DNA from 2 places in the Pectobacterium aroidearum genome. Region 2 is predicted to be linked to the other one. Evidence: predicted binding sites of a transcription regulator. Region 2 holds the regulator's gene; the other holds the start of a gene.

Region 1 (3,669 bases), 380 kb from region 2:
CGGGCTCATAACCCGAAGGTCGTCGGTTCAAATCCGGCCCCCGCAACCAATTGATGTGAGTCGTCCATCAAGAGAAGTAAAATAGTCAGTAGTAAAAAAGTTAGTACGGACGCGGGGTGGAGCAGCCTGGTAGCTCGTCGGGCTCATAACCCGAAGGTCGTCGGTTCGAATCCGGCCCCCGCAACCAATTGATGTGAGTCGTCCATCAAGGGAAGTAAAAGTAGTAAAGAAAGTCATACGGACGCGGGGTGGAGCAGCCTGGTAGCTCGTCGGGCTCATAACCCGAAGGTCGTCGGTTCAAATCCGGCCCCCGCAACCAACAAGACTATTTTCAAGTTCGATTAAGAACTTATCGATAAAGCACCTTAACGGGTGCTTTTTTGTTTTCTGCGCATCTATTTTCTCTGAACCGCGCCGGTTAGACGCGGTCATCGTATGACATCAGCAGCATCAACTACTGCTGAGCCTGACTGGCAAAGTAAGCTTTAATGCCTGCAAAAATGGATTCGGCAATTTGCTGCTGGAAATGGCTGGTGCGCAGCTTGCGCTCTTCCTCCAGATTACTGATAAAAGCCGTCTCAACCAGCACTGAAGGAATATCCGGCGCTTTCAGTACCGCAAAGCCAGCCTGATCGACGCTGTTTTTATGCAGACGATTCACCTTGCCTAAGCGGGTCAGGATCTCTTTACCAAACTTCAGGCTATCGCTGATAGTGACGGTCTGCACCAAATCGAACATGGTGTGATCCAGATAGCGATCGCCGCTCATGCTTACGCCGCCGATCAAATCCGATTCGTTCTGAGTTTCTGCCAGAAATCTGGCGGCGGTACTGGTTGCGCCTTTCTTCGAGAGTGCAAAAACCGACGATCCTCTTGCCGCTCGATTGGTAAACGCATCCGCATGAATCGAAATGAATAGATCGGCACGCTGCTTGCGCGCTTTCGCCACCCGCACGCGCAGCGGAATGAACACATCTTCATTGCGCGTCATATATGCCTTCATGTTGGATTCATTATCGATCAACTTGCGCAGGCGGCGAGCGATTTGCAGCACGATGTCTTTCTCACGCGTTTTATTCTTGCCAATCGCACCAGGATCTTCACCGCCGTGACCGGGGTCGAGCATAATAATCAGCGGACGATCCCGTCCTGCCTTCCCGGCTTTCGGCGCTTCTGCGGGCAACGTGCGCTCCAGTTCGCCCTTGTTGTAATCCTCCAACAGCGCCAGCAGCGGATCTTCTTCGTTGTCGTAGCGTCCGGCGGCAGGGTACAAATCCAGTACCAGTCGATGCTTGAATTCGGCCACCGGCCCCAGCGTAAAGACTTTGGTCGTCGCCTGCTGCTTGAGTTCCAGCACCAAACGCACCGTGCTTTTATCAAACTGGCCGATGCGCGCCTCTTTAATCAACGGGTCATTATCCTGCTGAAACTGGCTGGCTATTTCCTTCAATACGCTGTTCAGATGAACATTTTCAATATCCACCACGATACGTTCAGGGTTACTGAGACTAAACTGGTTATATTTCAGCGGGTGATTGGATTCAAGTGTGACGCGGGTATAGGCGGAGGATGGCCAGACGCGCACGGCAACGACCTGTGTGGTCGCCGCCATCCCGACACCGCTTACGCTTAACAGCCAGGTTGCTGCTGCGCTTTGTAATAGACGTCGTCGAGTCAGATGATGATTCGAATGAGACATGCCGCTCCGATCTGATTGCTGTGCGTTATCCTGAATTTTTGTTTGCTAATACATGGGATAAGCGATCAAAAAGTGAATAAAGGTAAAAATTGTCAAAAACTTTAACGAATCTGCCCGGTGCTGTCATGCAAAAATCATCTGCAGGCCTTATAACAGGCGGATATCATAAATTTGAAGCATTAACCTCGCTTTTCTGGTTAATACTTCCTCTTGCGTTTTACGTCATAAAGAATAAAAATACAGAAATTACGAATAAAAATGCAAAGAGGGCTCGCAGTGAAGGAACGTAGTACAGAACTGGTTCAGGGCTTCCGCCATTCAGTTCCCTATATCAATGCCCACCGTGGCAAAACGTTTGTCATCATGTTAGGTGGCGAAGCCATTGAACATGCCAACTTCTCTAGCATCGTAAATGATATCGGGCTGCTGCACAGTCTGGGGATCAAGCTGGTGGTCGTTTATGGCGCTCGCCCCCAGATCGATGCCAACCTGACAACGCACCACTACGAGCCTCACTACCATAAAAACACCCGCATCACCGACAGCACCACGCTGGAATTGGTCAAGCAGGCTGCGGGGATGTTGCAGTTGGACATCACGGCCCGACTGTCGATGAGCCTGAACAACACGCCGCTGCAAGGTGCCCACATTAATGTCGTCAGCGGTAATTTTATTATCGCGCAGCCGCTTGGCGTGGATGACGGCGTGGACTACTGCCACAGCGGCCGTATTCGTCGTATTGATGAAGAAGCCGTTCACCGCCAGTTGAATAGCGGCGCAATTGTCCTGCTCGGGCCAGTTGCGGTTTCTGTCACAGGTGAAAGTTTCAATTTAACCTCGGAAGAGGTCGCGACCCAGCTCGCCATTAAGCTGAAGGCAGAGAAGATGATCGGCTTCTGCTCATCTCAGGGCGTGACCAATGAAGAAGGCAGCATCATTTCCGAGCTGTTCCCGGATGACGCACAGCGGCGTATTGACACGCTCGAACAGACTGGCGATTACCATTCAGGCACCGTCAGATTCCTGCGCGGTGCGGTCAAAGCCTGCCGTAGCGGTGTACGCCGTAGCCATCTGATCAGCTATCAGGACGACGGCGCACTGCTACAGGAGCTGTTCTCACGTGACGGTATCGGTACACAGATCGTGATGGAGAGCGCCGAGCAGGTTCGCCGTGCGACCATCAATGATATCGGCGGTATTCTGGAACTGATTCGCCCGCTGGAAGAACAAGGTATTCTGGTGAGACGCTCGCGCGAGCAGTTGGAAATGGAGATCGACAAATTCACCGTCGTGGTACGCGATAACCTGACCATCGCCTGCGCTGCGCTGTACCCGTTCCCAGAAGAGAGTATCGGCGAAATGGCCTGCGTCGCGGTTCACCCAGATTACCGCAGTTCATCACGCGGCGATATGCTGTTGATGCGCATTGCAGCTCAGGCGCGTCAGCAAGGTCTGCAAAAGCTGTTCGTGCTGACGACGCACAGCATCCACTGGTTCCAGGAACGCGGATTTTTACCCGCCGAAGTAGAAATGCTGCCGAAGAAGAAACAGGCGCTGTATAACTACCAGCGTCGCTCAAAGATTCTGGTGCTGGATCTCTGAGCTATTCCACTCGATAACCCTTCTCGTGGCCGACCGTAAAATCGGCCACGACCGTTTATCAACTTATGGCTGCTTGCCAAATTCACAGCTTAGCGTTGTCCACTTCCTTGCCTGTTCACTTAGCGTAAATCCCAGCCCCAGACGATCGGATACCCACATCCGCCCATCGCGCAACTCTAGCTGCTCGTTGAAAAGCGGATTCAGCCACTCGAAGTGTTCCAACCAGGGTTCAATCGGATAGGCTGCGGCCAGATGCAAATGCACTTCCATCGCAAAGTGCGGTGCCAGCTTACGTCCATGCTTCGCGGCCAAATCCATGATCTTCAGGAAAGGAGAAATCCCGCCCACACGCGGTGCATCCGGCTGCA
Region 2 (3,669 bases):
TAGACTATCCACAGTTTGAAGCAAGCGGCATTCAACGAGCGCTTGTATCGTCATCAAAGTAGGAACAGCAATGCGCGTATTGGGTATCGAAACATCCTGTGATGAAACCGGTGTGGCCATTTATGACACAGAAACCGGTTTGCTTGCCAATCAGTTATACAGCCAGGTTAAATTACATGCCGATTACGGCGGCGTTGTGCCTGAGCTCGCCTCGCGCGATCACGTGCGTAAAACGGTGCCGCTCATTCAGGCAGCGCTGCGTGAAGCTGGGTTGCAGGCTGGCGATATCGATGGTGTGGCTTACACTGCGGGCCCCGGTTTGGTCGGCGCGTTACTGGTGGGGGCGACTGTCGGCCGCTCTCTGGCGTTTGCCTGGGATGTGCCGGCGATTCCTGTGCATCATATGGAAGGGCATTTGCTGGCACCGATGCTGGAAGATAATCCACCGGCGTTTCCCTTCGTGGCACTGCTGGTTTCTGGTGGGCATACGCAGCTCATCAGCGTGACGGGCATTGGTGAGTACCGTTTGCTGGGTGAGTCGATTGATGACGCGGCGGGTGAAGCGTTCGATAAAACGGCGAAGCTGCTGGGGCTGGATTATCCCGGTGGGCCGATGCTATCGAAAATGGCGCAGGCGGGAGATTCCCAGCGCTTTACGTTTCCGCGCCCAATGACCGATCGCCCCGGTCTGGATTTCAGCTTCTCCGGGCTAAAAACGTTTGCTGCCAATACGATTCGTAGCAACGGTGATGACGATCAAACGCGTGCTGACATTGCCCGCGCATTTGAAGATGCCGTGGTGGATACGCTGGCTATTAAGTGCCGTCGTGCGTTGGATGAAACAGGCTTTAAACGGCTGATCATGGCGGGGGGCGTAAGTGCGAACCGGACGCTGCGTCAGCGCTTAGGCGACGTGATGGCGAAACGTGGCGGCGAAGTGTTTTATGCGCGTCCTGAATTCTGTACGGATAATGGCGCGATGATTGCCTATGCGGGCAGTGTACGTCTGGCGCATGGTGCCAGTCAGACGCTGGGTGTATCCGTTCGACCACGCTGGCCGTTGGCTGAGCTGCCAGCAGTATGAGCTTTTTAGCAATAATCGCTACGTGTAGAGAGCCTATACGTAGCGAAAAATATGCAGTAAAGAAACGAGCAATGAAGAGCGGCAGTGAACGGGCGCGTTACAGCTCTTGTTCGAATAACACCAGAATCGCTTCGTAAAGCTGTTTGACGCTGAAGCCTCTTGCTGGGGTGGTGAAGATCGTGTCATCCCCCGCGATGGTGCCGAGGATTCCCTCTGACTTCCCGAGTGAATCCAACAGACGGGCGATGAGCTGCGCGGCTCCCGGGCTGGTGTGGATGACGATGACCGCATCGTTATAGTCCACGTCCAGCACAAGATTCTTCAACGGGCTGGATGTGGTAGGAACGCCGAGTTCGGCTGGGAGACAATACACCATCTCCATTTTTGCATTACGGGTGCGCACGGCGCCAAATTTCGTCAGCATGCGTGACACCTTGGATTGGTTGATATTTTCAAATCCTTCGTCTTGCAATGCCTGAACAATTTCACTTTGAGAACTGAACTTCTCTTCCTTTAACAGCGCTTTGAACGCTTTAACGAGGTCTTCTTGTTTTGTCGAATTTCGCATTCTGCACCGGATTAATTGTTATGGTTAATCCTTCTATTATGCAGTTGTGTGAATTTTTATGCAATTAAATCGCGTATAATTCCAATCTATTTCACCAGATATGTGCTAGTCGCTGTTTTCAAAAAAATTCGCCTCTTGGGGAGTCCGAAAAATGCGTCCTGCGTCACATAAAAGTAAATCAAATGTTATCAGAATGATGTTGTTTGGACGCCATCGATCGGTGTAATGTAGCGCACAGGTTAATTGCACGTGAATGAACACCGCGTTATAGCTCAATAGCTTATTAACTTTACTTACCTTTCAAACGAATGGTTGTTTTTGATTTATTATTAGAGACATAGCGTATTTTTTTGTCTCTCATGCCATTTGCAGAACGATGAGTAGACTGATCTTATCCCCATTTTTATATTCTGTTTATAACCAAATGAATTCACGGCACTTTTTTATTTTACGATAATAAGGAGTTTAGGATGAAAGTTGCAGTTCTCGGAGCAGCAGGTGGTATCGGTCAGGCACTCGCACTCCTCCTCAAAACCCAGCTTCCTTCAGGTTCAGAACTATCCCTCTACGATATCGCGCCGGTCACGCCAGGTGTTGCCGTCGATCTGAGCCACATTCCTACAGCAGTGAAGATCAAAGGCTATAGCGGTGAAGATGCTAAACCTGCGCTTGCTGGCGCGGATATCGTGCTGATCTCTGCCGGTGTGGCACGTAAGCCTGGTATGGATCGTTCCGATCTGTTCAACGTCAATGCGGGCATTGTGCGTAATCTGGTTGAGCAAATCGCGGTTACTTGCCCGAAAGCCTGTATCGGTATTATCACCAACCCAGTGAACACCACCGTTGCCATTGCAGCAGAAGTGCTGAAAAAAGCCGGCGTGTATGACAAAAACAAACTGTTCGGCGTTACCACGCTGGATATCATCCGTTCCAACACGTTTGTCGCTGAACTGAAAGGCAAACAGCCGCAGGATATTAATGTACCGGTTATCGGCGGACACTCTGGTGTGACGATTCTTCCATTGCTGTCTCAGGTTCCTGGTATCAGCTTCAGCGAGCAGGAAGTGGCCGATCTGACCAAGCGTATTCAGAATGCCGGCACCGAAGTTGTTGAAGCCAAAGCGGGTGGCGGATCGGCGACGCTGTCCATGGGTCAGGCTGCTGCACGTTTTGGTCTGTCTCTGGTTCGTGCGCTGCAAGGCGAAAGCGGTGTGGTGGAATGTGCATACGTTGAAAGCGATGGCAAACATGCCCGTTTCTTCGCTCAGCCGGTGCTGTTGGGCAAAGACGGCATTGTAGAGCGTAAAGACATCGGCACATTAAGCGCTTTTGAGCAAAACGCGCTTAGCAGCATGCTGGATACGCTGAAGCAGGATATTGAGTTAGGCGAGACGTTCATCAAGAATTAATCATTGAGATTCTTGTAATACGTGACGTTGAATAAAAAGCCGGAGATGTCGATCTCCGGCTTTTCTTTTTTAATCGGGGCGGATGAGTTTTTTTCTGTCGATAAGCTCATTGGTTTCCGGATCGTAGTATCGGCTTGGCCAAATCTCTGATGGGTGGATATTTAGCGCATCAGCAATAAGCCATTCTCCCTTTGGCCAAGGGCGTGAGAGCGCGTTGGCTAACGTCGATGAGCTTAATCCGGCCGCTCGCGATACTGCCGCCAGCGTCGTGTTTTTCTTGCGCAGTGCAGCAATGATATCAGCGGGATGCCAGTCTTGTTTCCTTAAAATCATAATCCTTCCCTTATTTGCTATAAGACGACTGTAGATTAGTGGTATAAATAACGGATGTTAGTTATATGCCGAGCTAACATGACATTATTATTTGGAAATAATATAGCATTAATTTTCCTTAAAATTCTCAATTAATTTCCAAATAAGCGCGTTTTTGTTAGGGATGGCACTATCAGGATGAAAGGCAATGAAAAAAGAGTGGTTTGCTACCAGCGAATTGGTTGGAGTCGGCGGCCTTCCGAAATCAAGACAAGGATTGAATAAGCGCGCCCGTG

What was found. Region 2 encodes ArgR, which controls arginine synthesis, uptake and breakdown. Its sites were predicted from a motif close to ANTGAATAAAAATACANT; they were not measured.
Region 1: argA (amino-acid N-acetyltransferase) is a predicted target of ArgR. The motif match lies at 1,926-1,943, and genes of this name have one in related genera.

Annotation. Positions count from the first base shown of each region.
Region 1 covers NZ_CP166097.1:3,994,568-3,998,236, forward strand. Annotated here, with positions in the region: tRNA gene AB8809_RS18065 (tRNA-Met) at 1-49, shown strand, start outside; tRNA gene AB8809_RS18070 (tRNA-Met) at 111-187, shown strand; tRNA gene AB8809_RS18075 (tRNA-Met) at 243-319, shown strand; gene amiC (N-acetylmuramoyl-L-alanine amidase AmiC) at 455-1,699, opposite strand; gene argA (amino-acid N-acetyltransferase) at 1,958-3,301, shown strand; gene AB8809_RS18090 (L-talarate/galactarate dehydratase) at 3,365-3,669, opposite strand, start outside.
Region 2 covers NZ_CP166097.1:4,376,806-4,380,474, reverse strand. Annotated here, with positions in the region: gene tsaD (tRNA (adenosine(37)-N6)-threonylcarbamoyltransferase complex transferase subunit TsaD) at 71-1,084, shown strand; gene argR (transcriptional regulator ArgR) at 1,182-1,652, opposite strand; gene mdh (malate dehydrogenase) at 2,123-3,061, shown strand; gene AB8809_RS19715 (helix-turn-helix transcriptional regulator) at 3,131-3,394, opposite strand; gene AB8809_RS19710 (DNA-binding protein) at 3,582-3,669, shown strand, end outside.